3 regions of the Vibrio zhugei genome follow, and region 1 is predicted to be linked to each of the others. Evidence: predicted binding sites of a transcription regulator. Region 1 holds the regulator's gene; each other region holds the start of a gene.
What was found. Region 1 encodes MetJ, which represses methionine synthesis genes. Its sites were predicted from a motif close to TTAGACNTNTANANGTCTAA; they were not measured.

Region 1 (10,732 bases):
TGATTGGGGTGTACATTTCGTATAGCGCGATAAAAATGGCCAATACGGCGGTACAAACGTTGTTGGACCGTTCGTTACCGGAAGAAGATAACCAACGCATTATTGATATTGTTTTGTCAGTGGATGGCGTCATGGGGATGCATCAGTTACGTACTCGGATGTCAGGGCCAGTGCGATTTATCCAATTACACATTGAATTGCAAGATGAGATGCCATTGCTGCAAGCCCATGAGCTTTCTGACATTGTCGAGGCCAAACTCATGGAAGCGTTCCCTGATTCGGACATTTTGATCCATCAAGACCCGTTATCTGTGGTATTGAATGCTCAAGATGATCTCAAACCTCAGGATTGGTATGGCACCTCGGTCATCAGTTGAGAATAACTGGCTTGATTCTGATGTGTATCAACAATCACCGCGATTATGAGTGACATACTTTCGTTTCATCATACCATCATGAAAGTGGTTTTATAGTAGTATTCTGGTTGAAGACAGGTAACATAGATCAACAATAAGAATTTTATTGCTTGGCAACAGTTTCAAGCAACGTAGAAATATTTGGATGAGTTCCCAACATGTAGAGGGTGAGCATGATTAAAAAAATCGGGGTTTTGACCAGTGGCGGTGATGCACCTGGCATGAATGCAGCGATTCGTGGTGTGGTAAGAACCGCATTAGGCGCGGATCTAGAAGTGTATGGCGTGTATGACGGTTACTTAGGTCTGTATGAAGATCGTATTGTTAAACTCGACCGTTCCAGTGTCTCGGATGTGATTAACCGTGGTGGTACGTTTCTAGGTTCAGCACGTTTCCCAGAATTCAAAGAAGAAGCGGTTCGTAAAGTTGCCATTGAAAATCTGCAAAAGCATGGCATTGATGCATTAGTGGTTATTGGCGGCGATGGTTCTTACATGGGCGCAAAAAAACTGACCGAGATGGGCTATCCATGTATTGGTCTGCCAGGCACGATCGATAATGACATTGCTGGGACGGACTATACGATTGGCTACTTCACGGCATTGAATACGGTTATTGAAGCCATCGACCGCTTGCGTGATACGTCTTCTTCACATCAGCGTATCTCGATTGTTGAAATTATGGGCCGTCACTGTGGTGATTTGACCTTAATGTCGGCTGTGGCGGGCGGTTGTGAATATGTGATTTCTCCAGAAACGGGATTGAATATGGACGAGCTCATTAAGAGTTTGCAAAATGATATCCGCAGAGGGAAAAAGCATGCCATTATCACGTTGACGGAATTGATGATGGACGCCAATGAGCTTGCGAAGAAAATTGAAGAAGCGACGGAACGTGAAACTCGCGCGACCGTATTAGGCCATATTCAACGTGGTGGTTGCCCAACGGCTTTCGACCGCATTCTTGCATCGCGTATGGGTAACTATGCCGTTCATCTACTGATGGAAGGCTATGGCGGTCGTTGTGTCGGGACGCAAAGAGAAGAATTGGTTCATCACGATATTATCGATGCGATTGAAAATATGCGCCGTCCTGTACGTAAAGAGCTGTATAAAGTGGCTGACGAGTTATCGTAAGCGGCTGTCTGCATGAGATAAAAAAGACCGCATCAGCGGTCTTTTTTATCTTAGATAATCAGTTCACGCACGGATGCGTCTTTCTTGTCTAAGTAATGCGTCGATTTGATCCGACGAATGGTCCGGCAATGACCACGAACCAGTAAGGTTTCCGTCGTGGCCATATTCCCTTGGCGGCTAATCCCCTCCACTAGGTCTCCTTTGGTGATCCCTGTTGCGGAGAAGATGACATTGTCGCTACTGACCATGTCATCGAGCGTGAGTACGGTATTCGCGCTGACGCCCATTTCTTGGCAACGCTGCAGTTCTCGCGCTCCCCAGATGCGATTGTCCTCGGTTTCTCCTTTCACTTGATGACGCGGTAGCAAGCGACCTTGCATGTCGCCATTCAGTGCGCGAATCACGGCGGCAGAAATCACGCCTTCAGGGGCGCCACCAATACAGTACATCATGTCCACATCGCTATCTGGCATGCAAGTCAAGATCGATGCGGCAACATCACCATCAGGCAGTGCATAGACACGAATCCCCATTGCTTGCATTTCTGCAATAATGGCGTCATGACGAGGTTTAGCCAGTGTGACGACAACCAATTCAGACAGTGGTTTATTAAGCGCTTGGGCGACATTGGATAGATTGACGGCCAATGGTTGCTCCAAGTCAATACTGCCTTTGGCTTGTGGTCCGACGACCAGTTTTTCCATATACATATCCGGCGCTTTCAAAAAGCTGCCTTTTTCGCCCGCAGCAAGCACGGCAATCGCATTGGATTGTCCCATCGCGGTCATACGGGTACCTTCGATCGGATCCACGGCGATATCCACGCCGTCTCCACCTTGGCCAACTTGCTCTCCGATATAGAGCATAGGCGCTTCGTCGATTTCTCCTTCACCGATAACAATCTCACCGGAAATATCCGTACTATTGAGTAGGAGCCGCATTGCTTCTACTGCTGCATTATCAGCGGCATTTTTATCACCGCGTCCGAGCCATTTGTGTCCTGCTAAGGCGGCACCTTCTGTCACTCGAGAGAACGCTAAAGCCAAATCCCGTTTCATGTTTACTCCAAACAAACGATTAAAGAGGGCGAAAAGTCTGAGAGGAATTCTAACATAATCCATTCTATGACAGGGTTTTCACATGAGTGAGATTTGTACTTGATCAAAAGCGGCTCAGAAATTAGGGTAGGCGTTAGCACAATTCACACGACAAAGCGCCGAAAAGCGAACTTTTTGTCAATAAAAGGTTTTTTTTTAACCGAATAGCGCAATTTCTCTAATATAGAGAGTGTTTATCGACGCGTGGCTGAGTAGAATGGGACGCATACAGTGACCGCTTGAGTCACGCTAAACGATTCATTAAAGGGTAAACAACATGTCTTTTGAAGTACTAGAACAACTAGAAGCAAAAATTCAGACTGCGGTCGACACCATTGCATTACTACAGATGGAAGTAGAAGAGTTAAAAGAATCAAAGCAGCAAGTTGAAAGTGAAAATAGCCAGCTAAAAGAAGAGCGTGCAGCCTTGGAGCAAAAAGCCGTTCAAGTTCAACAAGAACACGAAGCTTGGCAAGAGCGTATTCGTAACTTGCTTGGCAAAATGGATGACGTTGAGTAAATTCATGTCGTCGATTAAAAAAAGCGCTGGTATCTTACCAGCGTTTTTTTGTTGCCTGTATGCCCGAGGGGCCTAAGCGAGGGCCCAGAGTGATTACAGCAGGTGTGATAAGAGATTGAGATCCGACTGAATGGCGCCCGCCGTGACTTCACGTCCAGCACCAGGCCCACGAATCACCAATGGATTATCCTTATACCAACGGCTTTCAATAGCAAAAATATTATCGCATGGCAGTAAATTCGCTAAGGCATGCTCTTTATCTAATGCTTCAATACCGACCGAGGCTTGACCATTTTTTTCCAACCGAGCGACATAACGCAGTACTTTCCCCTCAAGTTGGGCTTTTTCAAGGCGCTCAGCGAGTAACGCATTGAGCTCATCACTTTGATCAAGAAACGCATCTAAAGACACTTCCGCCAAGGAGTCTGAGACCAGTGACTCGACTTTGATGCTTTCTGGTTCGATATGAAATCCTGCTTCTCTTGCTAAGATAACCAGTTTGCGCATGACATCCGAGCCATCCAGATCATGGCGAGGATCGGGCTCAGTTAACCCTTGTTGCCAAGCCAGATCGACCAAATGACTGAAGGGAACACTGCCATCATACTGTTGGAATAACCACGAGAGCGTGCCGGAGAAAATCCCAGATAACGCGGTGATGTCATCGCCACTTTCACGCAAGTCTCTGACGGTATGATTGATCGGTAAGCCTGCGCCAACGGTGGCATTGTAGAACCATTGACGTCCAATTTTGGCAAAGGCTTCTTTGACTTGATAGTAATATTCACTCGGTGCGGAACCAGCGACTTTATTAGCCGAAATCAGGTGCATACCATGCTGGGCAAAATCGAGGTATTGATTGGCAACAAAAGAACTGGCGGTGACATCCAGCACGACGATATCATCGTAATGTTGTAAGTCATTGACCGTGGTTAACCAGCTGTGTCCATCATGGCTGATGGCATCATCTTTATAGCGTTCTACGACGTCTTGCTCGCTAAGCCCAGCCTCATTAAACAGGTAACGCTGGCTATCGACAACCGCGACGAGTTCGAAATTCATGCCGCGCCGTTTTTCCAATTCGGCTTTTTGTTGATAGAACAACCGTAACCAGCTTGAGCCGATGTTGCCCTTGCCACACAACACGAGCGCGATGCGTTTTTGGGCTTGAAAAAGTTGGGTATGAATATTGTGCACTAATGGCGGTAAATCGGTATGGCGTAATACTGCCACCAAACTTAGTCCCGATTCTGTTGTGGAGATAAACTCGACCGGTTGGGCTTTTAATTGCTGATAGAACCCAAAATTATGATTGGCATTGTTACTGACCCCCGCACCGACGGCCGCCACTAATTGGAAGCCTTCTTTGAGTTTGATTTCCGCTTCGACTGCCGCATCCTGCAGACATTCCAACGCGCCTGAGGTGATTTCCTCGGTATAGGCTAAGCGCAGCAGGCCTTGATCTTCTAACGCTTCATAAGCCAGCGGTTCCAATTGCATGCGTTTCAAACGTTGCAACGTTTCTCGCTGAATCTGTTTGAAGGCATGATGACGACCGAAGGTCAGCTCAATTAATAACACATCATCAAGCGAGGTAATGATCTTGGCGCCTCGCCCTGAGGCAAGCACGCGTTCGATGCGAGTCGAGCCCGCTTCCGGCTGATAGCTGCAACGTAAGTGTAAGTCCATGGTACTTTGTGTGACAGGCTGCAGCGTGCGGCTATGCAATACTGGCGCGGCCAAACGGGCCAGTTCATTGGCTTCATCTAAACGCAGTAAGGGTAACAAACACGCCTCACCGACTAAGCGCGGGTCGGCGCTGAAGACGCCCGCGACATCACTCCAAATGGTCACACGATTGACATGCGCTAATGCGCCAATAATGGTGGCTGAGTAATCCGAACCATTTCGGCCCAACAGGACGGTATTCCCGGCTTTGTCTTGCGCCATAAAACCGGTGATGACCAAGCGTTTATTGGGATGTTGCGCCAGAATATTATCCAACAGTGGTTGGGAGGCGGCACGGTCAATTTCAGGTTGGATTCCCGCCTCTGCTCGCAGAAAAGCGCGCGCATCTAGCATGGCACAATCAAGCTGTAATTGGGTGAGTACCGCCGCCAGCAAACGGGCGGACCACATTTCACCGTGACCGAGTATATAGGCTCGTTTGTCGCTCGTGATGGGCGCGGTGATCTCGCCAAGTTCACTCATTTCTGCCATTAATTGCGTGAGGAGATGATCCGCCGTTTCGCCGTCCAGCAAAGTGGTAATTAATTCACTTTGATATTGTCTTAGGCTTAATAAGGTCTCATGCGCCACACGCCCATCTTTACTTAATGCGTCAATGAATGTGATTAAACGATTGGTCGTTTTGCCTGCTGCGGATACGACAATCAAATCACTGGGCTGGGAATAATCACACAGGATCTGCGCAACCCGCTGATAGCAATCAGCATCAGCAAGGCTGCTACCACCAAATTTATGTAATTGGCGCGGTGTTGTCATTTAACAACTCTCCTTCGCGGTAGTAAATGCTTGTTCTAAGTCAGCGATGAGATCGTCTGCCGATTCTAATCCAACAGAGACTCGCAGTAATAACGGGGAAATGCCAGCAGCGGCCAGCGCGTCTTCACCCATCGCTCGGTGTGTCATGGAGGCAGGGTGGCAAATCAGGCTTTCCACCCCACCAAGTGATTCAGCCAAAGAGAATAACTTCAGTGAGCTGACAAAAACTTTTAATTGTTCAAAGGTGGCATTGACCTCAAAACTTAACATGCTGCCAAAGCCACGCTGTTGCTGCTTGGCAATCTCATGTCCTGGATGATTGGGTAAACTAGGGTGATAAATGGTTCCAACCAGCTCTTGTTCACTTAAGTAATCCAGTAGTGCGGCGGCGCTTTCTTCGTGTTGGCGCATACGTACGCTCAATGTGCGCAAACCGCGCAATGTTAAATAGCTATCAAACGGTGTACCTGTTGCACCAATACAATTTCCCCACCAAGCGACGTGTTCTGCATGTGTTTTTTCTGAACTGATGAGCACGCCACCAATCACATCAGAATGACCATTAATGTATTTGGTGGTTGAATGAATCACAAAGTCCGCGCCCAGTGTAAGGGGTTGCTGATAAATGGGTGTCAAAAACGTGTTATCAACGGCGACTAACGTTCCGTGTTGTTTGGCTTGCTTGCACACCTTATTGATATCGACTACGCGAATCAGTGGGTTGGATGGGGTTTCAATCAAGAGTAATTTGGGTTGCTTGTTCAACGCGTTTTGCAGTTGTTGCTCATCACTTTGATCAATGAATTGAACGTTGAAATCGCCTTTTTGAGCGCGTGTGTTCAGTAAACGATACGTCCCACCGTAGCAGTCGTGCGGCGCGATAATCAGGTCATTAGGCCCAAGAAAAGCCGTGATCCATAAGTTAATCGCGGCCGTACCGCAGTTGGTAATCGTGGCGCCAGCCCCAGATTCTAACTCCGCCAGTGCTTCTTCTAATAAGCTACGATTCGGATTCCCTGAGCGAGTATAGTCGTAGGTAGGGACTTCCCCGAATGAGGGAAAACCATAGTTCGTGGATAAATAAATCGGCGGAACAACCGCATGATGTTGTGAATCAGATTCAATTCCAGTTCGAACGGCTATGGTGTCGGGGTTATATTGGCTCATAATGTATCCTTTCTTGAACGCAGAGGGTGGCTGTACCAAACTTATCGCCAAGGCAAATGTTTATCAATGTACTTTACTTTGTGTTTTTGTGGACGTCAACACATCTAGCCATCTATATGTCTTTGCTTGTAGCAGTAAATACCGTTAAAATTACCAGATTACTGATTTATTTTCTGAATGACTGAACGAAGGTGTGCAATGGCAGATTGGAGCGGCGACTATATAAGCCCTTATGCGGAACATGGTAAAAAAAGTGAACAGGTGAAAAAAATCACCGTATCCATTCCACTTAAGGTATTAAAAGTATTAACGGACGAGCGTACTCGTCGCCAGATTAATAATCTACGACATGCCACAAATAGTGAACTATTGTGCGAAGCATTTTTGCACGCGTATACCGGGCAGCCATTACCGACTGATGAAGATTTACGAAAAGATGGACCGGATGATATTCCCGTAGAAGCCAAAGAAATGATGACACGGATGGGGATTGAGTTTGAGTCGTTTGACGACTAGATCTTCGTGATTGTTATAGGAAGATAAGTGATACAAAAAAACCCAACCAAGCTGGGTTTTTGTATTTTGCACAGTCTGAATGTGTTATTCAGCCATGTAATTCTCAGGCATGTCGATGCGCGCAACACCAGAGTCAACTGCCGCTTGAGCAACCGCGCGGGCAACGCGAGGTAACAGACGAGCGTCCATTGGTTTTGGAATGATGTACGCCGGACCAAATTCAAGCTTATCAACGCCAGCGGCTTTCAATACGTTCTCAGGAACACTTTCTTTTGCTAATTGACGAATCGCATCCACTGCGGCCAATTTCATCTCAATGTTGATTTCGCTGGCACGCACATCTAAGGCACCGCGGAAGATGAATGGGAAACACAATACATTGTTTACTTGGTTAGGGTAGTCACTGCGTCCAGTACCCATGATCAAATCGCTACGCGTGTTGTGCGCTGTTTCTGGATTGATTTCTGGATCAGGGTTGGAACAAGCAAAAACAACAGGCTTGTCAGCCATTAATGCAAGTTGCTCGCTGCTCAACAGATCCGGTCCGGATACACCTAAAAATAGGTCAGCGCCTTCAATCACATCTTCAAGTGTGCGTTTATCGGTGTTATTGGCAAAACGTTGCTTATACTCATTAATATCGTCGCGACGTGTATGAATCACACCTTTACGATCCAGCATGTAGATTTTTTCACGCATCGCGCCACATTGGATCAACAGTTCCATACAAGCAATGGCGGCCGCACCCGCACCTAAACATACGATGGTACAGTCTTCGAGCTTTTTGCCTTGCAGTTCAATGGCATTGAGCATGCCCGCCGCAGTCACAATGGCAGTACCGTGCTGATCGTCATGGAATACTGGTACATCACAGCGTTCAATCAATTGACGTTCAATTTCAAAACAATCGGGCGCTTTAATATCTTCTAGGTTAATACCACCGAATGTATCAGCGATACTCGCAACAGTGTTAATGAACTCTTCCGTTGTACGGTGTTTTACTTCAATATCGATAGAATCCAAGCCAGCAAAACGTTTGAACAGTAAGGCCTTACCTTCCATCACAGGCTTAGACGCTTGGGGTCCTAAGTTACCTAAACCTAGTATCGCTGTGCCGTTTGAAATCACAGCAACCGTATTACCTTTGCCGGTGTATTTATAAATGTTGTCAGGGTTTTGCGCGATTTCACGAACAGGTTCAGCCACACCAGGGCTGTAAGCTAAGGCGAGATCATGTGCGGAATCAGCGGGTTTGGTTAGGGAAACGGCAATTTTGCCAGGTGTTGGGTAGGCGTGGTATTTCAGGGCTTCTTGGCGAAACGCTTCTTTGATGTTTGCTTGGTTATCAGACATTGGAGACTCTCTATTGTTTTTTTAGGAGTAGAAAGGCGGACATTTTAGAACAGGATGTGATGAGTGCCTAGTTGGCGACAGTCAATATAGCGAAGTTTTAATGGCTTTAATTGCTGATAAGACCAGATGCCATTCGCGCAAAGGTTTGCCTGATTTTTCTCTCTCAGGTGTGCTTTGGCAGCGTGTTGCCAATGAACGTCGGGCGTATAAAAAAGGGAAGAGGGGCGCCCAACCGCCAAGATCAAAAAAGGACGCTAAATAGCGCCCTTTTATTTCAGTAGTTACAACACAAATAGGCTTATTTGCTTGTAAGGTTACCGAAACGCTTGTTGAAGCGATCAACACGACCACCGGTATCAACGATACGTTGTTTACCTGTGTAGAATGGGTGACATTTGTCACACACGTCTAGGTGTAGAGTATCTTTGCTTAGTGTTGATTTGAAAGTGAAAGTGTTGCCACAAGAGCAGTTCGCGTTCACTTCATTGTATTCTGGGTGGATACCAGTCTTCATGGGATAACCTCAATATTAGGCCGTGTCGCTATCCAAATCTAAGTTGGACACCACACGTAAGTTAATGGTAAAAAAACGTTATGGTCTTTATAATCAAAGGCCAGACCGTTAAGGCGCGCTATGATAAAGAATCCACGTCTTACGATCAACTGGTTTGTTGTTATTTTAGTCGAATTCTAGCGGATTAGCCGTGGTTGGTTTGCTTTTGAACATGGAATATACCTAGCCCTATACGATTCATTCGAATTTATGCCTTTCATCCAGTAGACTAGCTACTAATAACGAGTGCCTCTAACGACAGTATTTATGCTCCCATCGATTGCCCGAGTGGCGTTACCCGTCCCTTTAGATAAACAGTTTGATTATATCATTCCAAGCCACCTGTTCCCGATTATTGGTGGGCGAGTCTCAGTCCCTTTTGGTCGGCAAACATTAGTCGGTGTTGTCACGGCGTTAGTGAGCCAATCTGACTTTCCGGTGGAACAACTGAAACCCATCTACCAAGTATTAGATAGCCAGCCAGTGTGGTCGGAATCTTTATATCAATTATTATCTTGGTGCAGCCAATTTTATCATCATCCATTGGGTGACACCCTAGCCAATGCGATGCCAACCGCGATTCGCCAAGGGAAAGCCGCGAGTTTTAGTCCGTATCGCGAATGGTCTTTGACAGAGGAAGGGCGCAATCAGTTTATGGTGGGATTGCCGTCGCGTGCGGTTCAGCAAAATCGCGTCATGCACCGTTTAGAGAACGGCCCGGTTTCTCACTCCATGCTACTGGATGAAGACATCACTTCGACCACATTAAAAGCCTTAGAAAAAAAAGGCTGGGTGACCATGGAAGAGCGGCAGCCTTCGGTTAAACCTTGGCCGGCTCAAGTTGAGGCGGATGTTGATAAGCCCACACTCAATGAAGAACAAGCGATCGCGATTGCTGCAGTAAATAGTGACCCCAATTTTGCCTGTTATTTATTGCAGGGCGTAACCGGTTCTGGCAAAACCGAAGTGTATCTGAATATGATTAAGCCCATTTTAGAACAAGGCAAGCAAGCGCTTGTGCTGGTCCCTGAAATTGGCTTAACCCCACAAACCATTAATCGGTTCAAACGCCGTTTTCAAGTGCCCATCGAAGTGATGCATTCGGGTCTCAATGATACTGAGCGATTGAATGCGTGGTTAAGTGCGCGTGATAAGGCCGCGGGGATCATTATTGGTACCCGTTCCGCTTTGCTCGCCCCGTTTGCCGATTTAGGCATTATCATCGTCGATGAAGAGCATGATGCCTCTTATAAACAGCAAGACAGCTTACGTTATCACGCGCGAGATGTGGCGGTGATGCGCGCTGCGAAAGAGAACATTCCGATTGTGCTCGGCTCGGCCACCCCAGCGCTGGAAACCTTACACAATGCCTTGTCAGGGAAATACCATCATCTGCACCTGACTCAGCGCGCGGGATTGTCGACGCCGACGACGAATCATGTTCTCGATGTCAAGGGCCTGTTTTTGGA
Region 2 (10,732 bases), 1.1 Mb from region 1:
AGGTGGGAATAGGAAAGTGGTGTTCAATATGATCGGTTTGATCACTTTTTTGAGGATGAAAATTTAGTCAATAGCTGAACAATAATAAACGGAAACGGCAATGTGTCTTATTTTGGCAGGGAGTGTTTTTTGGCTGGAATTATTGCGTTGTTACGTGGATGTAACCAATTGGTGAGTAAACTGGGGCGGTATCCAATCAATAAAAATGGCAATGCATTAAACACGCATTGCCATTTTTATATAACTATCATTCACTCGTAATGAGACGTTACCTTATTAAGCGATCGGCGCCAAATTCGCTGGGCGATAATACACCGATTTTAATACTTTACCAGCCTTGATGGTTTTGGCGTCAGACGTAAAATCCTTGGCACACTTGGCAATGATGTAGTCGCCTTTGGTGATAGGAGTCAGTGTGATGCCTTGTTTGGCATAAAAGGCTTGTGTTTCGTCGTACTCTTGTTGAGTGCGACATACCTTACTCATGTTGGAGCTGTGTACTTCGTCCCAGCAAGCAAGGAAATTAATTTGGCAGTTGGCGGCGACGTTTAGTAACACATCAATAAAGTAACTGATTGATAGGTTGTCGTGAATTTGGCTAGCGCCTAGATGGACTAAGCGCCCCATGAGTACGTAAATACTATCCACGATGGCATCGGCTTGTTCTATTTTATCTGGTGCTTGTGCAAGCTCAGTCAATTCTTCAATGATGAGGGATGAGTGTAATGTATCTTGTTGAGCATCCAGCGTGTCTGGTTGAGCGACCGGCAAATCAAAAGTCGTGCGGAATTCACGAATATCGCGGTATAAGTGATCAAAGAGTTCTTGAGAGAGTTGGGTAAGTTGCATGAATCCAGTCCAATAAATAAAGATTGGCGCTTATAGTAGCAAAGCCGCGTACGCCTCGCTATGGAAGAGTGTTGGAGGAGGAAAGAACAAGGTGTACGAGACACCTTGTTGTATAATCGTATTGCGGTTTATAGGTACAATTTCACAAGATCGGCCGGTTCGACTTCCTTACCGTCTAAATTTTGATTCCAGTTAGGACCGATTAATACACCGTCTTCATCTAACGTGACCAACCAATCTTCAATAAAGACATCCAGTGGAATGCTCACTACTTCAAATTCTGCCCACTCTTCAATATTGTGTGTTTCAGCGTCTTCTTTTGTTGACCAAAATGGCATCACTTCGCTGTTGGCGAATTCAGTTGAGTCACATGATAACCAACCTTCTTCTGTTTGCAGGCCCCACACGGTTTGTGTATTTTGGGTTTCTTCTACGAAAAGTGCTAGGTTTGCTTGGAGATCAGTGCTTAATTTGCTCATGTTTTATTCTCTTTATGATGATGGCGCTCAGGGTAGCATTCAATGGTGAAAATGCCCATGATGAATTGCGCTTGCTTGCGTACTTATCGATGTTCGTTGCTGGGTGAGTGACCTTATGAGCGACGATATAAATAGGGAAACAATCGGTGTTTTTCACTGGTGGTGAGATTCGTGACACGCTGAATGTTATTGTCTGGAATCGCTTCCGGATCCGGGTAGTGTTTCAATACTTTTTCCATACTGTCTTCTCGGATCAAGTGATAAATAGGATAGGGGGCTCGATTCGTCAAATTGGCGGGATCTTCTGGGTCGCAGTCTGCAAAACAATAATCAGGATGGAATGTGGCAACCTGATAAGTCCCCTCCCAGTTTTCTTGGCGAATAAGAGCGTCGATCCAATCGATGAAAAAATTGTAGTCAAAAAAGTGATGTAACATATCCGGAACCACGAGTAATGTGGTTTCGAGATCCTCTGCAGATTTGGCATCCAATTCACGTAAGCACTGTTCGATATCGCTCAACAGGACCTCCTCAGAGGTGGCCAAGCTGACATGAATCTTAATTTGCTGATTTCTTTGGGGTTTGGCTGCAAAGGGGCATAAGTTTAATCCGATCACAACATCATCAAGCCATTGATTAACTTGTTGTGAGATGGAATCAATACGTTGGAGTGTGTTCATAGCGATAAGACGTCAATAATAATGGGACGATAATAGCACAAATCGAGCATGAGCATTCGTACAACTCTTATTTGTGCCCGTGCTTTTTGTATTTACTGACGTGAACGATATAGCTTTTCAAAATTCCCAGAATTCCAGCCGATCATCACCCGATCGCCGACTTTTAACACAGGCAGACTGCGGGCACCTATCGCATCCAATTCTTTACGACCGCGCTGCATTTTCGCATTACAGAGTCGATAAGGAATGTTTTTACTATCCAAATAGCGCTGAGCATCCTTACAGTGAGGACATTTATCTTTGACATACAAAACGACGCGTTTCACAACAAAACTCCTTAAGCGAATATTAGGAAGCGCAGTGTAGCGGTGCACTGACTTCGATGCAATTGTTCTGCAGTGGCATAATTGTAGGATTCAGGTAAACTTTGCGCGTTAATCTGTACCTACCACGATCATCTGCAATGAGAACAAATCATCATGGGAACGCCCGCCACTTCGAAACACCGTAAGCCTTATCCTTCATCACGCAAAAAAGTGTCTCGCGGTACGAAGCCGACTCCATCGTCAGGAAATGCTGTGTCGATGAATGTGGTAACGTGTCATTCTCAACCGGGTCTGCATGCCAAGAACCGTCATCAGGGCTTATATAATTTTGAGTTATTAAGCCAAGCAGTCCCTGAACTTCGGGCTTATTTAGTGAAAAATCCACGTGGACAGTGGACTATCCCGTTTAGTGACCCTCAAGCGGTGTTGTTATTAAATCAAGCGCTATTGTCGCATCATTATGGTATTCACTTTTGGCAAATTCCAGTGGGATATTTGTGCCCGCCAATCCCTGGGCGCGCGGACTACATTCATCGTGCTGCCGAGCTTCTATTCTCAGATTGTCCAACATTACAAGGACAAGCGATCACCATGCTCGATATTGGTATGGGAGCGAATGCGATTTATCCGATTATTGCCGCCACCGAGTATGACTGGCAGGTTGTGGGGAGCGACATTGATCCTGTGTCTATTCGCAATGCCGCCAATATTGTTGAGAATAACTCACGCTTAAAAGATAAGGTGGTTGTACGTTTACAATCTCAGCCAACAACCATGTTTACAGGGATTATTTTGCCCAAAGAGCGCTATGCACTGACAACCTGTAATCCGCCGTTTCATGCGTCTGCCGAAGAGGCTCAGCAGAGGACGCGGCGTAAATTAACCAACTTAGGTAAACATCAACACAAACGGACGAAATCTGCGAACGTATCATCGTCTAAACAGACCAAATCGACGGCACTAACGTTAAATTTTGGTGGTCAACAAGGCGAGTTGTGGTGTCAGGGGGGAGAAGCCAGCTTTTTGCGCCGCTTAGTCCAAGATAGTGCGAACTATGCAACGCAAGTACTTTGGTTTTCCAGTTTGATTTCGAAAAAAGACAATGTACGTTGGATGAAAAAGCAGTTAGCGAAAGTCGGGGCGTGTGATGTGCGAATTGTCGATATGGCTCAAGGTCAAAAAATCAGCCGTTTTATTGCGTGGAGCTTTCAAAACGCTGAGCAGCGCAAACAATGGTCGCAAGAAGCATGATAGGTTAAGTTGTGTACATCTTGGCCGATACAGGTATAACGACTGCTGATCCTCTTGGAGGTAACATGGACTTTGAATTTTTTGTGCCTTGCCAACCGAATTGGTTATGTAAGCCATTTTTTTTCGTGTTTACCCTGTTATTACTTGTTGGGTTGGGGTTTTTTATCCGCATTGTTTATCGTGAATATCTCAAATCGGTTCGCGTGAAAAACACTCATCATCGTCGTCGCATGCATTATCGCGATCGCAAAGGTGGCGATGATGGTAGGCCTACCAATTTAAGAAAGCATTAATGGTCATCACTGTGCTGCCAATACTGACTCGGTTGTGTGGTGGCGGTGAAATATCGTTTCCCAGCCTTGTTGCTGAGCGCGACTGAACAACTGCTGGTGTTGTTGGTATACGTGCTCGGCTTCTTCATACCGGTCTTCTTCTATATACATACGCAATAGTCTTACTAGCATGTGCGGACGACTCGGTGCATGATTGACCGCTTGTTGCATAAACCGTATGGCCTTGTCTTTTTCTCTTGCGCGCCACCAGCATTGGGCCGCACTGTCATAACTGAGCGCCACATTTTGGTAATAGGGTTGTTTGATGGCTTTATCGAAATAGTGCTGAGCTTGAATATAATGGGTCTGTTGACAAAGGAATACCGCAAAATTGTGCAATAGTTGGCTATTATGCGGGTAGTGTTGTAAAGCCTTGTGATACGTGGTTGTGGCGCGTTCGGTTTCTTTCACGGTGGTGTAGTAATGCGCGAAAGCCATTAGTGTCGGTAGGTAATGTGGTGCCGCTCGCTGCGCGCGATATAAATTCGTCAGTGCTTTTTTCGATTGCCCTCGTTCTAGATAGGCCATCGCTAACGTCAGTCGATTATCGGCAATCTGTGTATTATCAACGTTGCTCATAGGCGCATGAACACAGCCTGAGAGTGCGAATAATCCCCCAAGTATGATTATCACGATGACCAACCGATTGAGTCGACAGTATCGCGGTTTCTGAATGGTATGTGCCTTTGAAGGAGAGATTAGCATCGGACTTTTTATATCGATTATGGAACGAGTGATCGATAGTAAAGACCACACAGCCAATCGACAGTGTGTGGTCAGGACACTGCGACTGACGTATCAAAATTGTTTCGTAGCCAGTGTGTTTATGGGCACCGCTGTGTGATGCCCATCGAAGCCTTCTATTCATCGTCCTTGGTGAATTTATCTTCACTAAAGTTATCCAAATCAAAGGGTGTTTGTTGGTAAACGCAGTAATTTAACCAATTTGCAAAGAGTAAGTGACCGTGGCTGCGCCACGTGGCGCTCGGCGTATTACTTGGATCCCCGTCCGGATAATAATTAATGGGCATCATGGGAGCGAGCCCTTGGCTGAGATCACGTTGATATTCATCATGCAGAGTGTCAGCATCATATTCTGGGTGACCAGTGACAAACACATTCCGTTTGTCTTTTGTGCAGGCAAGGTACACTCCAGCTTGTGGTGATACGGCGAGGATATCAATGTCGGTATGTTCGGCGAGATAATTTGGATCGAAATCCGCATGGCGTGAATGCGGTGCTAAAAAGGTATCATCGAAACCACGAGTGAGTGGATGATATTGAAACTGAGTGTCATGGGCATAGACCCCAGACAGTTTTTCTTTGCGGGTGCGTTTAGGAAGATGATAAATCGATTTTAACGCGGCTTGAGCGGCCCAACAAACATACATGGTAGACGTAACATGATCCTTTGCCCAAGCAATGACAGCTTGTAGGTGGCTCCAATAAATCACATCTTCAAATTCTACTAGACCCAATGGCGCACCAGTAATGATGAGACCATCGAAATTGCGATTCTTCACCACATCGAATTGGCGGTAAAAAGAGTTTAAGTGTTCTTCTGGTGTATTTTTACTGGGTCTATCATCAATCCGCAATAGCTCCACATCAATTTGCAATGGAGAGTTAGAGAGTAGGCGTAAAAACTGGGTTTCCGTTTCTATTTTTTTTGGCATGAGATTCAGGATCAAGACTTTCAGCGGACGAATTTGCTGTGTGGTTGCTCGTGATTCTGGCATGACAAAAATATGCTCTTGGCGTAGCACATCTCTCGCTGGTAGTTGATCGGGGATCTTAATAGGCACAACATACTCCCTTTGTTATTTTGGACGTCTATACATCTAGACTTATAACCTAAAACATCGATAATGTCGAGACTAAAGTCCGACTTTAGTTACGATCCTGCGCTCATGTGTGTGGTTTTTTATCAAAAAAATAGTGGATGTAAATCGATGAGTAGTGAGGCTCACCGAGATACTGATGGTACGCATTCAGACTGTGGTGTAATGGAAATGACTTTGACTGTCACACTTATTCGCGGTTTACCAGGTTCCGGTAAATCGACGTTGGCACAACGTTTACCAGGAGTGCATTTGGAAGCGGATATGTTTTTTATCAATGCACAAGGCGAGTATTGTTTTCAGCCTGACCAACTGAGTGCTGCACACACCTGGTGTCAGCAACGCAGTGAATATTGGCTCCAACAGGGGCAAAGTATCGTGGTGTCGAACACGTTTGTTCGCCATTGGGAAATGGCTTTCTATAAAAGGTTAGCACAGCGCTACCGGGCTAAGCTCAAGATCATCGTGTGCCAAGATGAATTCGGCAGCATACATGATATTGAGCCCGCCGTTATCGAGAAAATGCGCCGTCGTTGGCAAGATTAGTCGATGCCATTCGGCCATGACGAGCAAACTGCCACCAAGCTAATCCCCCCCAAAATAAGGCTTGTAGCCAGAGCTGTGTCCATTGGGTTGAGATTTGCTGCCAATGGACGCCCATTTGGTTTAACGCGAGGAAACCCTGTATTCCTGGCGTACTTGGAAACAGATTGGCGACCCAGACGATAGGTTGTGGAATACTTTCTATTGGCCAGATGAACCCAGCGGAAAAAACCAGAGGCATTGAGCTGACCAAGACAATTAATGTGACGTATTCTCGACTGGGTGTTATGGCGCCTAAAAAGATACCAATGAAACAGGTACTGAATAAAAACGGCAACAATAGGAGTAATACGTTGGTTGGCGCAGCGATGGTTTTGACGCCATGCCAGTGAAAGCTTCCTCCCATATAGTAGGCACTCAATATATAGTAAATCAATATGAGTACGATGGTACGAGCACCGAGTAGAGCCCATTGTGAACTGTCTGACCAATATCCATGGCTTTGCTTTTGTGTGCCACCCAGTAACCCCGCAGCCATGACCATGGTTTGTTGTAAAATTAGCACAAATACCGCAGGCACTACGTAGTCGACATAGCCCATACGTGCATTAAATGTGGGCTTGAGATTGTTTTGCAGTGGCGAGAGGGTCTGCTTAGCTTGTGTCAATGCATCACCGCTGCTGAGTAAGTGTTGAATTTTGACTTTTGCAGCTAAGGTGCCAGCGGCTTGTGATAGCCCTTCAACCACGGTTCCGTATACCAAAAAATAAGAGGCATCACCCGCATAAGCGAGTGTCGGGTGGTGGCTCATGGCAAGATCACGATAAAAGTGATTTGGAATGACCAAAAAGCCCGCAATCTTTCCTTGATAAAAGTCGAGTTTTGCTCGTTCGATAGAATGAATGCGTTCCACCACTTGCAATTGAGGCGTGGCATCCACCATACGTTCTAGATGGTAACTGATTTGGCTGTTGTCTAAATTGACGATCGCAATGGGTTGATCTCTGGGAATTTGATGTTCGTAGGGCAGGGGGTATAAAAACGAGTAAAAAAACACGCCGCCAAAGACTGTGATGACCACAACGCTATTAGTGAACAAGGCTTTGCATTCTTGAATTAGCTGACGCATTAATGATTGTCTCCCTGATACTGTATCGATGTCGCTGCTGCGCGAAGACGTAAACGTACCAGCCCCAGACCAATAAGGAGCGGAATAAGATACATCGTCATCCATAACATGGGTTGCAGACTGGGGAATGGGGCGAGGTCGTAATTCACTTGATTGATTTGCACCTTGATGTAGTGAGTCACTGGCAGTAGGTTACGCCAAACTTGCGCAAGTGTATCCATATTGGAGGCAGGGAAAGTGATCCCCATAAAGGCAAAACTTGGCGCGGTATATGCCGCCGAAAAGCTGAGGGCACGAGCAGGATCGAGGGTGATAAAATAAAATAGCCCCCCCATAATGATGCAGGCCGCAATTGTCAGCCATTGCGCGAGTACCACGACCCAAAGTTGCCCTTGTTGTGGCCAATCTAGCACATAATAAAACCATCCTATAAACGCGATACCTTGCGCGGCAAACCACAGGGCAAATGGCCAGAGTGCGTCAGCCAAACGGTGAAATGGTGTCTCACCTAGCCACGTTATGAGGCCAAAACGTTGATGGTAGGTCGACAACACCAAAATAGTACTAGTGACAATGGCAATTTGCCATAACGCGGGGATGATCCCTGACACCAAAAACTGTGCGTAGTTCATGTTGAGATTGAATAGGGGGGTGAGCTGAGTCCCCACAGGAACGGCTTCCCCTTTCACTTGGCTTAATGTTTGATTGCCTTTGGCTAAGCGATGCCCTGCATCGATTTGAGCGCTCATGGTTTGCATGACTTTAGTCATGGCCGAGCTTATCAAACGGCCAGTTAAAATATACTGACTATTGTAAAACGTGGTGATCTTAGGGGACTGATGACGTTGGATATCCCGGTCAAAATGACGAGGAATGACGGTGTACGCATAGATATGACTTTCAATGAGATCGGATTTTGCCATGGTTTGACTGGGGTACACGCGTATCACGTTTAATGCCGAGGTGGCGTCAATGTTCCTAATAACTTGGCGTGAGCGTTCGCTGTGTGATAAATCGACAACGCCCACCGGTAAGGCGCGGACAATCCCCTGAGAAAAAATCCACCATAATAGCAACGCCAGACCCAGAGGCATCCACACGATAGCACTCTGTAGCCATTTATCTTGCTTGATGAGGGTCCATGCATTAACACTCATAAGACTATGGCGCCAGCTCTACAGCAACAGTCATTCCCATGCGAAGTTGAGGCTGCGGTTTGATCGGGTGAGCTTCGACCTCGAAAGTACGCAAATCAAAACCTTGTGAGGCATCAGTCGAACGCCATGTGGCAAAATCTCCCATCACTGCAATATGGGTCACTTTAAATGTGAGAGTTTGATTAAGCGCAGGCACAAATGCCTGAATTTCTTTGCCTTTTTTAAAGTGTGAAAGGCGATCTTCACGAACATTAAATACTGCCCATGTATCGCTTGTATCGATGACGGTGACAACGGGGAAACCTTGTGGCGCCAGCTCTCCACTATGCAACAACACTTGCGAAACTTCGCCATTAAACCAACTGGTGATGTGAGTATCATCAGCGTAAGCTTGGACTTCAGCCACCGCACCCGCGGCCGCTTTGGCTTTCTCACTCGCGGCTTCAATGGTTTCTTTTCGAGCCCCTTCTTTAGCGAGCTGGTACATTTGTCGAGCGGCACTTTCTGTGTAGCTTGCGGCTTGCCATTGTGTTTTGGCTTCATCACGTTTTTGTTCGGAGATCACCCCATCATTGTATAAATTATTAATCCGGCGATAGGTTTTTTCCGCAAGTAAGGCGGCACTGCGTGCTTTCATCCATTTATCTTTTGCGGCTCGAATTTTTTGTTCGCGCGCTCCGTTGCGTGCTTCGGCTTCCATGGCTCCAGCCGCTTTTTGACCGGCGACGGCTTGCTCTAATTTAGCGTCAATTTCTGGGCTATGGAGTGTAAAAATAGATTCGCCTTTTGTGACGCGGTCACCTTTTCTCACAAGCACTTCATCAATACGACCGCCGACTTTCGAGGAAATACTATATTGTTGTGCATCGATTTGGCCTTGAATTCGAATGGGTTGAGGTTGATAGGCTTGATAAAACCCCCAAGCGATAACGCCGATGAGGAGGAGGGCGAACAAAGCAATCAAACTTTGAGTGATACGTTTCATTTTACAACCTCAGATCTAGGTGAAGGAGCAGCGCTTGGAGCGTGATATAACGTTATAGCGGAGCGGCGATAGTGTGAGAATGTGTCCACTTCGCTACTGAGTGCTAATAGTGTGGTGAGGGCTATCAAATAATTGTAACTGGCAACCGCTTGCTGAGTACGTACTTGTGCTTGATACAGCTCTGCATCCACGACATCGACGGATGTCGACAGCCCTTGATTAAAGGCTTTCTGACGTAAACGTAGGTTTTCTTTGGCTAAATCGAGACTGGAGTTTAATCCAGACACTTCTTCGAGCGCTTGCTCAGCTTGTTGGTAGGTACGTTGAACTAAAACAGACAGATCCTCATGTGCTTGAGCTCGCAAATAGTGAATTTGGGAAATCGCACTTGATGCGGCTTTTTCTCGATCACTTCGCCCTGTACTTTCAATCAAGGGAATATTCACGCCAATACCCGCCACCCAATCCGGTTTTAGCTGGCTAGCGATAGAGTCATCTTCATAGAGGTTGTAGCTACCAAAAAGGTAAACATTCGGATAATACTTACCTTGTTCCGATTTTCTTAAGCTGGTGGCTTGCTTCTCTTTGGCATCTAAGATGGCCAGTCCAGGGTAGGTGGCGAGCGTTTGCTGAGTAAACGCGCTCATGGGTGGCAGAGTCCGATTGGTAAATAGCCCATCTTTAGGAGAGACCACGGAGTTTTGGCCTAAAATCGTAGTGAGTGCACTTTGCGCTATGTCGACATTTTTTTGTGCTTTTTTGCGCTCAATGATGGCTTTATCAAGAGCCACGTCTGCCTGTAAACGTTCAACATGGGCTATTTGACCTTGTTGTTCGAGTTTGACTGCATTATCGCGATGTTTCGTGAGTCCTGCTTCTACGGCTAAACGCGTATTCAACACTTCTTTTGTTAACACGACACTGAAATAGTATTTTGCTAAATCTTCATATCGAGCGAGTGTTTCCATTTTCAATTGACTGGAGGCTTCATTCTGCTTGCCTTGAGCGGCATCCTGCGCAGCGCTAATACGGCCACCAGTGAATATCGGCCAGATAGCACGAATCGACGAATGTACCACATCCTGCTTGCTTATTTGCGTGGTACTTCCAATGCCACCAAGAGCGGAGAGTTCTTGATTGATGGTCTCAATGAGAGTCGA
Region 3 (10,732 bases), 680 kb from region 1:
TAATAAAAGAGCTCGTAAACCTATTGAAATACAATAAAGTCGAATTTAGTACAGAAGCCTATAATCATGAGTAAACCTATTCAAATGGAAAAAGGGGTCAAATACCGCGATGCGGATAAAATGGCTCTGATCCCAGTAAAAAACATGCCGAATGAAGACGTTGAAATCTTGCGTAAACCCGAGTGGATGAAGATCAAATTGCCACGAGATACGCAACGTATTCGTGATATCAAAGACGCCATGCGCAAAAATGATCTGCATTCAGTGTGTGAAGAAGCTTCATGCCCTAACCTGTCAGAGTGTTTCACTCACGGTACAGCAACGTTCATGATTTTGGGTGCTATCTGTACTCGTCGTTGCCCTTTCTGCGATGTGGCTCATGGCCGACCATTAACACCTGATGCAGAAGAGCCTACCAAGCTGGCTAAAACCATCAAGGATATGAAGCTCAAATACGTTGTTATCACCTCCGTCGATCGGGACGATTTACGCGATGGCGGTGCCCAACATTTCGCAGCCTGTAACCAAGCGATTCGTGAGCAAAACCCCAATATCCGCATTGAGACCTTGGTTCCTGACTTCCGTGGTCGTATGGATACTGCACTAGAGTTATTAAAAGATAACCCACCCGATGTCTTTAACCATAACCTAGAAACTATTCCACGTTTGTATCGCAAGGCACGTCCAGGTGCGAACTACAAATGGTCACTCGAACTACTGCGCCGCTTTAAAGAGCAGCACCCAGATATCCCGACCAAGTCTGGATTGATGATGGGTTTAGGTGAAACAAAAGAAGAAATGGTTGAAGTATTGAAAGATTTACGCAGCCATGGTGTCACCATGTTGACGTTAGGTCAGTATCTAGCGCCAAGCCGTCACCACTTACCTGTTGCCCGCTACGTGCCGCCCGCAGAGTTTGAAGAATTGAAAGAAATCGCCTTGGAGCTTGGCTTTACCCATGCCGCTTGTGGACCTTTCGTAAGATCTTCTTACCATGCGGATTTACAAGCACAAGGAATGGAAGTTAAATAATATAATAGCCATTTAATCATGAATAAAAGCCGATATGCGTTACATATCGGCTTTTTTCGTGATTAAGCGCTTGCTGTTATATCAGAAGTTTCTTACCCTGTTTGTTCATATTGACTACAATGATGATAAGCAATTCAAAAAGGATGGTGTCATGTATAAGCTTGGACTCGTAACCATGATGGCAGTGAGCGCACTGTTAACGGGTTGTGCATCGAATGAACAACGAGATAATTATCAAGAAGCGTCTTTTGAACTGTGCAATACGGATGTCAAAATTTATTCGGTGAGTGATGACGGCCAAGTTCGTATTGTCTGCGCTGACCAATCAAAATTTTCGCTTGCCAGCGAAAGTACGCTAGAAACAATGCGAGACATCAACGTCAACTATTGCAGTGGCGAAGGCTTAGGACAGTTCAATGAGACCCGCAAATATTACATGTTCAAATGTAAATCGGGAACGCTCATTAGCATTTCTAAATAACGTCTGTTCGCATCGTTGAACCTTGTTCCCAATAAAAAAGGTTCATCGCGGATTAGTGGGAATTTAAAACAAAAACGGTAGAAAGTGATATGGTTTAGTCGCCAAACAAAAATCATACACAAACTACCGTTTTCATGATGAATCATACTTTTCTATCCTCTTTTTGGGAAGGCTTTCATGTCGTAAAGTCTGCTCAAACGTCTTCTCTTATCACCATTACTCTCAAACCCAGCACAACCGCTCGGTGTTCATGTGGGCAATATGTTCAAGCCATACATGATTATCAGTGGCGAACGATTAAGGAAGCGATGATGCTCGGCGTACCTGTCGAACTATCCGTACAAACAAGGCGTATCAAGTGCCCTGACTGTGGTATCAAAACCGAATCTATTTCTTGGCTTGAACCTTTTGCGCGCCTAACTAACCGCTTACGTAGTTATATTGAACAGTTGCTGCCTCTTCTTCCTATTAAGCATATTTCCCAGATGACGGGCGTTCATTGGCACACGATTAAGGAGATAGATAAGCGCCGACTAAAAAATGGGGTGCCAGAGGTCAACTGGGCCGAGCTGAAACAACTGGTCATGGATGAGTTTGCGCTCTTTAAGGGACATCGTTATGCCACCGTTATCGCGGATGCTAAGACGCATCAAGTGCTGTGGATAGGCGTTGGACGAAGTCGACAAGATATCCGTCCCTTCTTTGAGTTACTTGGTCAGTATTGCCAGAACATAGAGGCGGTTGCGATGGATATGAATACGGCTTTCGACCTCGAAGTGCAGCAACATTGCCCCAACGCTCGCATTGTGTACGACTTATTTCATGTGGTCGCCAAATTTGGTCGGGAAGTGATGGATAGAGTCAGAGTTGATCAAGCGAATCAACTCAAACAAGACAAGAAAGCACGCCAATGGATTAAGCGCTCTCGCTGGATTCTCCTTAAAAACAGAGGCAACTTAGACAGTAAGCAGGAGAGCTACCTAAGTGAGATACTGAGTATGAACAAGGACTTAATGGTGACGTATTTACTTGGCTCTCAGCTTAAAGAGTTATGGCGATGCCAGTCAGAAAGCGAAGCGAGAGACTTATGGGACGTATGGTGGGGGCAAGTTCAAGAAAGCGGGATCAAGCCGCTTATGGACTTCGCAAGAAAGCTCAAACCTTATCTTCATGGCATCGTTGCTTCTGCATGCTATCCACTCAATACCTGTACGCTCGAGGGCATAAACAACAAGATAAAGTTAATCAAGCGAATGGGTTACGGCTATCGAGATACTGATTACTTCTTTTTAAAGATAAAAGCGGCTTTCCCCGGAAAGCCGCGATGAACCATAAAAAAGCCTGCATCAATGCAGGCTTTTTCTTATGGTATCGCTGATTAAGCGTAAACAGGTAGACGTTTACAAATGGCCAATACTTTTTGTTTTGTTGCTTCAATCACAGCAGAATCGTTGATGTTATCAAGCACATCACAAATCCAGTTTGCCAACTCTTTGGCATCGTCAGCAGTAAAGCCTCGACGAGTAATCGATGGAGTACCGATACGAATACCAGAAGTCACAAATGGGCTACGAGGGTCGTTTGGCACTGAGTTCTTATTCACCGTAATATTCGCTGCGCCTAACGCTGCATCCGCTTCTTTACCGGTGATGTCTTTATTAATTAGGTCAACCAAGAACAAATGGTTTTCTGTGCCATTGGATACGATGTTGTAACCACGCTCTTGAAATTGAGCGACCATGACTTTCGCATTTTTCACGACATTTTCTTGGTAGGCTTTGAATTCAGGTTCCATTGCTTCTTTGAACGCCACCGCTTTCGCAGCGATAACATGCATCAAAGGCCCACCCTGACCACCAGGGAATACTGCTGAATTCAATTTCTTATAAATCTCTTCACCTGCATTCGAAAGAATTAAGCCACCACGAGGGCCAGCCAGTGTTTTATGTGTTGTGGTGGTAACCACATCGGCATAAGGTAATGGGCTTGGATAAACCCCTGCGGCCACCAAACCAGCCACATGAGCCATATCAACAAACAAGTACGCATTGACTTTGTCTGCGATGTCACGCATGCGTTTCCAATCCACGACTTGTGAGTACGCAGAAAACCCGCCAATGATCATTTTTGGCTGATGTTTCTCGGCTAACGCTTCCATTTCATCGTAATCAATCTGACCTGACTCATCGATGCCATAAGGGACAATATTGTACTGCTTACCAGAAAAGTTAACCGGTGAGCCATGTGTTAGGTGACCGCCATGAGCCAAGCTCATGCCTAGTACAGTATCGCCTGTATTTAATAATGCCATATATACGGCACTGTTTGCTTGCGAGCCAGAGTGAGGCTGCACATTGGCGTAACCACAATCAAAGAGTTGGCATGCACGCTCAATGGCTAACACTTCCGCTTTATCAACAAACTCACAACCACCGTAATACCGTTTGCCTGGATAGCCTTCCGCATATTTGTTGGTTAATTGAGAACCTTGTGCTTCCATCACGCGTGGACTGGTGTAGTTTTCTGAAGCAATAAGTTCAATATGCTCTTCTTGGCGAAGAGTTTCTTCTTCAATCGCAGCGTATAGCTCCGGATCATAATCAGCGATGTTCATATCACGTTTAAGCATCTGTATCTCCTGATTCAGATTAACTGAAAGTTGATGTAAAGTCGGACAATGACGCTACGCAAACGTTTTCGTCACCGTAATGGCTGGTATTCTACATAAATTGATGTTTATCATAAAGCACTAATTACCGAAATAATGACGCCATGCTCTATCAATGAAATCCACCTCTATTATTCACAATAAGAATATGGGTGCGTGAGAATCCTTGGGGATAAATTAGCGCTTTGCCCTTCCGAGTACAACCATTACCTTGCTTTAAATAAGACTCAATTTGCTTAATTGGCTAAAAACGATGCATGGCCTCTTTAACTCCCTGATAGACCAATAACAAGACGCGCCATTCCTGCATGAAATTCTCATTCTATGTCGGTTTATCTGCTCATCTAACCGTGAGTTATTGTCTGATTCTGCTCACCTTTCTGATTGACCACAGACGCTCTCGCTGAAAAGTTGATCAATAACGCACAGCTTTGTCCAAAAAGACAGCGTTTGGCGCGAAAAACTAAAAAAAGGGTTTACAGCTTCAAACAGTTTGCTATGATTCGCTCCGCACTTGAGGGATGAGTTGGGAAGACATCGTTTAAGTATAAAAATCTCCTGGAGGAGTTCCCGAGTGGCCAAAGGGAGCAGACTGTAAATCTGCCGGCTCCGCCTTCGATGGTTCGAATCCGTCCTCCTCCACCATATTTTCTTCGTAAGAAGAGCACTTGATTGATTGTGTTGGGAAAACGTCAGTTAAGTATAAAAACCTCCTGGAGGAGTTCCCGAGTGGCCAAAGGGAGCAGACTGTAAATCTGCCGGCTCCGCCTTCGATGGTTCGAATCCGTCCTCCTCCACCATATTTCTTCGTAAGAAGAGCACTTGATTGATTGTGTTGGGAAAACATCCGTTAAGTATAAAAATCTCCTGGAGGAGTTCCCGAGTGGCCAAAGGGAGCAGACTGTAAATCTGCCGGCTCCGCCTTCGATGGTTCGAATCCGTCCTCCTCCACCATATTTTCTTCGTAAGAAGAGCACTTGATTGATTGTGTTGGGAAAACATCCGTTAAGTATAAAAACCTCCTGGAGGAGTTCCCGAGTGGCCAAAGGGAGCAGACTGTAAATCTGCCGGCTCCGCCTTCGATGGTTCGAATCCGTCCTCCTCCACCATATTGAATAAAAAAACCAGCTCATTGAGCTGGTTTTTTTATGTCTTATGTATGACGGCCAAATAAAAAGGCCACCGAAAAGTGGCCTACCGCTCGATAAACACTCGCGCGTCTGCGCTTTATCGTTCTAAGTACGCGGGGACTTGCGCAATACTGTCTAACACCACATCGGCCAAAGCTTCACCTTCCGCAGTGACAGGCTTACCTGTTCGTACCAAAATTTTAGTACCAACACCAGCGGCAGCGGCGGCCATGAGATCCTCGGTTTTATCCCCGACCATCACAGACTTCGACATATCAATCTCTAAGAAATCGCGGGCAGATAAGAACATTCCGGGTTTTGGCTTACGACAATCACATTCTTGTTTGTATTCACCGAGGCCAAACTCAGCATGATGAGGACAGTAATAAATGCCATCAAATGCCACGCCATTATCTTCGAAGTTCCAATCCATCCACTGAGTCAGTGATAAAAAGCGATCTTCACTGAATTTGCCACGAGCAATACCAGATTGGTTGGTCACCAATACCAGCAAATATCCCTTGGCTTGCAATTCACGTGTTGCATCAAACACACCATCAATAAACTCGAAATCATGTTCATCGTGGACATAACCGTGATCAACGTTGATCACACCGTCACGGTCTAAAAATACTGCTGGTTTAGCCAAAATGACTCTCTCAATTGAGCGTTAAGAATAATCATAATTATTGCACAGCTCTTTTCTTTCATCACCATCAAATAATGAATAAACGCGGATTAAGATATTTTAGCCGTCTAGACGTAAAAATATCTATTGACTTGACTAGTTATAACTCATAGGATTCTATCTGGCTTCACGCAATACAGCATAATATTCTGTGAAACGATATCGCAGTTAATATCGGGTTGTTCAACTCCCTGCACAGGTTTTTACATGATTGAAATAAAGAATGTTAATAAGATTTTCTACCAAGGTGATACGGAGATTCCTGCCTTAGTAGACATTAACCTCACCATATCACAAGGCACCATTTTTGGTGTCATCGGCTCTTCAGGTGCAGGGAAAAGTACTCTGATACGCTGTGTCAATATGCTAGAGCGACCAACAACAGGTTCGGTCATTGTCGATGGTACGGATCTGACCCAATTAAGCTCACAACAGCTATCCAATGCTCGCCGCAACATCGGCATGATATTTCAGCACTTTAACTTATTATCGTCACGCACCGTGTTTGGTAACGTGGCACTGCCGCTAGAGTTAGCGAAAAAAAGTGACGAAGAAATCAATAAAAAAGTGGTCGAACTCCTTGATTTAGTCGGCTTGGCGGATAAGCGTGACACGTATCCTGCCAATCTAAGCGGCGGACAAAAGCAGCGAGTGGCCATTGCTCGGGCCCTAGCGTCTGATCCGAAAGTCCTATTGTGTGATGAAGCGACCAGTGCCCTTGATCCGGCGACCACACAATCGATTCTCGCGTTGCTAAAAGAAATTAATCGTCGCTTAAATATTACTATCTTATTGATTACTCATGAAATGGATGTGGTAAAAAGTATCTGTCATGAAGTGGCCATTATTGGTGGTGGTGAGCTGGTTGAGAAAGGCACCGTCGGGGACATTTTTGCTTATCCAAAAACCGAATTGGCTCACCAATTCATTCGCTCGACATTGGATCTCTCTTTGCCCGAAGACATTGCTGAACGTCTTCGTCAAACAGCGCATCATGGCGCACATCCACTCGTGCGTTTAGAGTTTACTGGCGCAAGTGTTGATGCCCCTGTCGTCTCTCAGGTTTCCAGAGAATTTAATATCGATGTGAGTATTTTGAACTCAGATCTGGATTACACCGGAGGCGTGAAGTTCGGCATGATGTTAGCTGAAATTCAAGGTGATAAAGACAACACAGAAGCCGCCATTCAATTTATTCGCAACAACAAAGTGAAAGTAGAAGTACTGGGGTACCTCAATGCATGAACTCGTATCATGGGTGTCACAAAACAGTGAACTCATTTTAACTGCCACCTGGGAAACCATTTACATGGTCTTGGCCTCAGGCATCATCGGTTTTGTCGTCGGCATTCCACTTGGTGTGGTTCTACATACAACAAAACAAAATGGCTTACTTGAGAATCCTCAAGTGAACCGTGTGTTAGGGGCCATCGTCAATGTCGGTCGCTCGGTGCCATTTCTTGTTTTAATGGTCGCCATCATTCCTTTGACCAAATTGCTTGTCGGAACGTTTATCGGCACCACGGCGACGATTGTTCCACTGACAATTGGAGCGATTCCTTTCGTTGCACGCTTGATCGAAGGTGCCTTGATGGAAGTCCCATCTGGGTTAATTGAAGCCGCACAATCAATGGGCGCAAGCCAACTGCAAATTATCTACAAAGTGCTGTTACCTGAGGCGATGCCGAGTATTATTAATACCGTGACGGTAACCTTAGTCACACTGGTCAGCTACTCCGCAATGGCCGGGACGGTCGGTGGCGGTGGCCTCGGTGATGTCGCGATTCGTTATGGTTACTATCGATACGACGTCGTTGTTATGGCCGTCACTGTTGTGATGTTAGTGATATTAGTACAAATGATACAATCATTAGGTGATGCTATCGTCCGCAGAGTCGATCACCGATAAAACATAATAAAAATTGGATTTTTACAGGAGATAAATATGACATTTAATGTTAAAGCATTGCTTGCAGTTGCAGTCACTGCATCAACGTTAGTGCTCGCGGGTTGTGGTCAAGACTCGTCGGACAATCAAACCATCAAAGTTGGCGTTATTGCGGGTGCGGAAGCACAAGTAGCTGAAGTTGCGAAAAAAGTCGCCAAAGAAAAATACGATTTAAACGTAAAATTGGTCACGTTTACGGATTACATTACGCCCAATGCTGCATTGGCAGACGGTTCCGTTGATGTCAACGCGTTCCAACACAAACCGTATCTGGATCAACAAATCAAAAGCCGTGGTTACAAGCTAGCAATTGCAGGTAATACCTTTGTTTACCCTATTGCAGGCTACTCTAAAACCATCAAATCCGTTGATGAAGTCAAAGACGGGGATCGTATTGCAGTGCCAAACGACCCAACTAACCTTGGCCGTTCATTACTGCTGCTGCAAAAACAAGGGTTGATTAAATTACGTGATGGTTCAGGCCTAGAAGCCACCGTCCGTGATATCGTCTCTAATCCAAAGCACCTGAAAATTGTTGAGCTTGATGCCTCTCAGTTACCCCGCTCTTTGGACGATGTGACCATTGCGATCATCAATAATACATTTGCTAGCTCGATCGACCTAACTCCACAAAAAGACGGTCTATTTGTGGAAAGTAAAGAGTCGCCTTACGTGAACCTTATCGTGGCACGTAAAGACAATGTTGATAGCAAAAAAGTGAAAGAGTTTGTGAAAGCCTACCAAACGGATGAAGTGTACCAAGCGGCACAAAAACAATTCAAAGGTGGCGTGGTTAAGGGCTGGTAATTACCTCCCTAATCATCAGCGTGATACACAAATAAAAAAGGTTGGCATAACGCCAACCTTTTTTTCACGCCTCATTGGCCAAAACATTAAGACTTGAGATGATCCCAAGAAATATTCGACACAAGACGACATGAATCGCATTTAAAATGAAAAATATCGTGCAATGGTTCTTCTAGTAACCACGCTCCGCCACACTTAGGACAGCAACGCGCTTTTTCCTCAGCCAAGCTGCTGCCCCCCACACGATACAAATAGTAATACGTTGGCACCTGAGATAAATACTCGATTCGCCCGCGAATATCCCAACCACGAATGAACAAATCACTGTCCGTATCGCAGATTTCATGTAATGCCGCATATTCTGCCTGACAACTGCCCGCCATTTGCAACTCATCACATGCTTGCCATTCCGTCTGCCACTTTACGACCGATTTGTGGTCGCCATTAAACGTCGGAGCTTGTCGATACAGTGGAATCGGTAATAAAGTCTCACCACTGCGCAAGGGAGAACAAGTATGCACATACGTGGTATACAGCACTTGCCAATTGGGTACGTCAGATTCGGCAGCTTGCTCAGAATTCAAGTCACGCCCCAACAAACGGACTTTTGGCCCCACAAGACAAGCATCATGCAGCCGCTGCAAACACGTGTTCACAAAATCTGAATGGTATTTCGAATGCAAACTGTCTTGCTCGGGACACACAGCGCGCACCGAAAATTCGCCCTCGCCCATAATCATCGGAAATTCACGTCCCAAGACTTGCCCATTATAGCGCAGCGCTTCCATAAGGCCGTTTATGGCTTTATCAACCGCCGTGATCGTGGTATCCGCAAAGCATTCAAATTCTAATTCAACAACATACATAGACGTTTAAACAACCGGTTGTAGGTGAGCTAAAAATTCAGTGAGGTTTTCCGCTAACGGACGGCGAGTGTTGTCACCGAGTGTTTCCAACACCACGTTTCCGCTAAGATTACAGATGGAAACGACCTGCATGTCGTCATCGGTAGAGGCAATAAAGACCGTCGGTGTTTGTTTCAAACGGCGTTGCATAACCAAGTGCCCCACTATATTTTCTTGCAAGCGAGTAAAATCCTCATCATTCCACACTTGGAGAAGCGTTAAAGGATTGCCCTCCCACAAAGCAGGCATATCCGCGGCGTATTGCGTGCCATAGAACTCCGTCACGTCAGCGTGCAGCGTTAACTCCAGAGCATTTTCTACGTTCGCGAAGCTCGCTATGGTATCGCGTAATACCGGCGTCCAATACACACAATCCGGTGTGCGATGTTGTACACACGCTGAAGGTAAATCTATCAAGTCATCATTGCTGGGTAATTGATCATTCATAGCTTGGCATTGTGCAACGTATCGTTGACTAAAGTGGTATAATGCACTGGCTTGCTGAGCCATTGTATTCTCCATATTTCATTTCCCCTATTGCGAATAATGACAGTGGCGTCGGGATTGCGTAAAATTCCCCGTATTCTAATCGAAGTAACGACAAAAAATGAGTAAATATTCTGACGCGAAAGAGTTAACTGGATTAACACTGGGTAAAGGCACCGCTTATACCTCTCAATACGATGCCACATTGTTACAAGGTGTGCCACGCAGCCTAAACCGTGACGATCTTCATTTAGGTGAAGAACTTCCCTTTAAAGGCTGTGATGTCTGGACCCTGTATGAATTATCTTGGCTAAACTCACGAGGCTTACCACAAGTGGCCGTTGCGCAAGCAACATTACCCGCCACCAGCCCAAATTTGATTGAGTCTAAGTCGTTTAAACTCTACCTCAACAGTTTTAATCAAACACGATTTAATTCTGTCGAAGATGTACGCCAAACCTTAATCCAAGATCTATCGGCATGTGCGGGTGAACCCGTCGCGGTAGACGTCTTCCCTGTGACGCATTTTACCAATCAGCCGATTGTGAATATGCAAGGTGAAAACATTGACGCTCAGGATATTGAGA

Region 2: the regulator MetJ is predicted to act here: its motif matches at 5,743-5,762, upstream of metA (homoserine O-acetyltransferase MetA).
Region 3: the regulator MetJ is predicted to act here: its motif matches at 6,060-6,079, upstream of metN (methionine ABC transporter ATP-binding protein MetN).

The regions. Positions count from the first base shown of each region.
Region 1 is NZ_CP033078.1:2,643,267-2,653,998, reverse strand. Features, by position in the region: gene fieF (CDF family cation-efflux transporter FieF) at 1-377, shown strand, start outside; gene pfkA (6-phosphofructokinase) at 590-1,552, shown strand; gene glpX (class II fructose-bisphosphatase) at 1,603-2,610, opposite strand; gene zapB (cell division protein ZapB) at 2,927-3,169, shown strand; gene EAE30_RS17460 (bifunctional aspartate kinase/homoserine dehydrogenase II) at 3,263-5,674, opposite strand; gene EAE30_RS17455 (O-succinylhomoserine (thiol)-lyase) at 5,675-6,841, opposite strand; gene metJ (met regulon transcriptional regulator MetJ) at 7,040-7,357, shown strand; gene EAE30_RS17445 (malic enzyme-like NAD(P)-binding protein) at 7,442-8,710, opposite strand; gene rpmE (50S ribosomal protein L31) at 9,009-9,224, opposite strand; gene priA (primosomal protein N') at 9,531-10,732, shown strand, end outside.
Region 2 is NZ_CP033078.1:1,558,196-1,568,927, reverse strand. Features, by position in the region: gene EAE30_RS12485 (nucleoside triphosphate pyrophosphohydrolase family protein) at 277-849, opposite strand; gene EAE30_RS12480 (DUF2750 domain-containing protein) at 978-1,328, opposite strand; gene EAE30_RS12475 (DUF1415 domain-containing protein) at 1,442-2,008, opposite strand; gene EAE30_RS12470 (glutaredoxin family protein) at 2,101-2,334, opposite strand; gene rlmF (23S rRNA (adenine(1618)-N(6))-methyltransferase RlmF) at 2,488-3,585, shown strand; gene EAE30_RS12460 (hypothetical protein) at 3,651-3,878, shown strand; gene EAE30_RS12455 (hypothetical protein) at 3,885-4,496, opposite strand; gene metA (homoserine O-acetyltransferase MetA) at 4,778-5,722, opposite strand; gene EAE30_RS12445 (ATP-binding protein) at 5,930-6,304, shown strand; gene EAE30_RS12440 (ABC transporter permease) at 6,270-7,430, opposite strand; gene EAE30_RS12435 (ABC transporter permease) at 7,430-8,587, opposite strand; gene EAE30_RS12430 (HlyD family secretion protein) at 8,592-9,572, opposite strand; partial or broken gene EAE30_RS12425 (TolC family protein) at 9,569-10,732, opposite strand, start outside.
Region 3 is NZ_CP033078.1:1,962,135-1,972,866, forward strand. Features, by position in the region: gene lipB (lipoyl(octanoyl) transferase LipB) at 1-74, shown strand, start outside; gene lipA (lipoyl synthase) at 67-1,032, shown strand; gene EAE30_RS14350 (hypothetical protein) at 1,184-1,513, shown strand; gene EAE30_RS14355 (ISL3 family transposase) at 1,651-2,841, shown strand; gene glyA (serine hydroxymethyltransferase) at 2,892-4,142, opposite strand; tRNA gene EAE30_RS14365 (tRNA-Tyr) at 4,742-4,826, shown strand; tRNA gene EAE30_RS14370 (tRNA-Tyr) at 4,897-4,981, shown strand; tRNA gene EAE30_RS14375 (tRNA-Tyr) at 5,051-5,135, shown strand; tRNA gene EAE30_RS14380 (tRNA-Tyr) at 5,206-5,290, shown strand; gene gmhB (D-glycero-beta-D-manno-heptose 1,7-bisphosphate 7-phosphatase) at 5,409-5,960, opposite strand; gene metN (methionine ABC transporter ATP-binding protein MetN) at 6,207-7,244, shown strand; gene EAE30_RS14395 (methionine ABC transporter permease) at 7,237-7,908, shown strand; gene EAE30_RS14400 (MetQ/NlpA family lipoprotein) at 7,945-8,754, shown strand; gene EAE30_RS14405 (Zn-ribbon-containing protein) at 8,841-9,620, opposite strand; gene syd (SecY-interacting protein) at 9,627-10,181, opposite strand; gene queF (NADPH-dependent 7-cyano-7-deazaguanine reductase QueF) at 10,267-10,732, shown strand, end outside.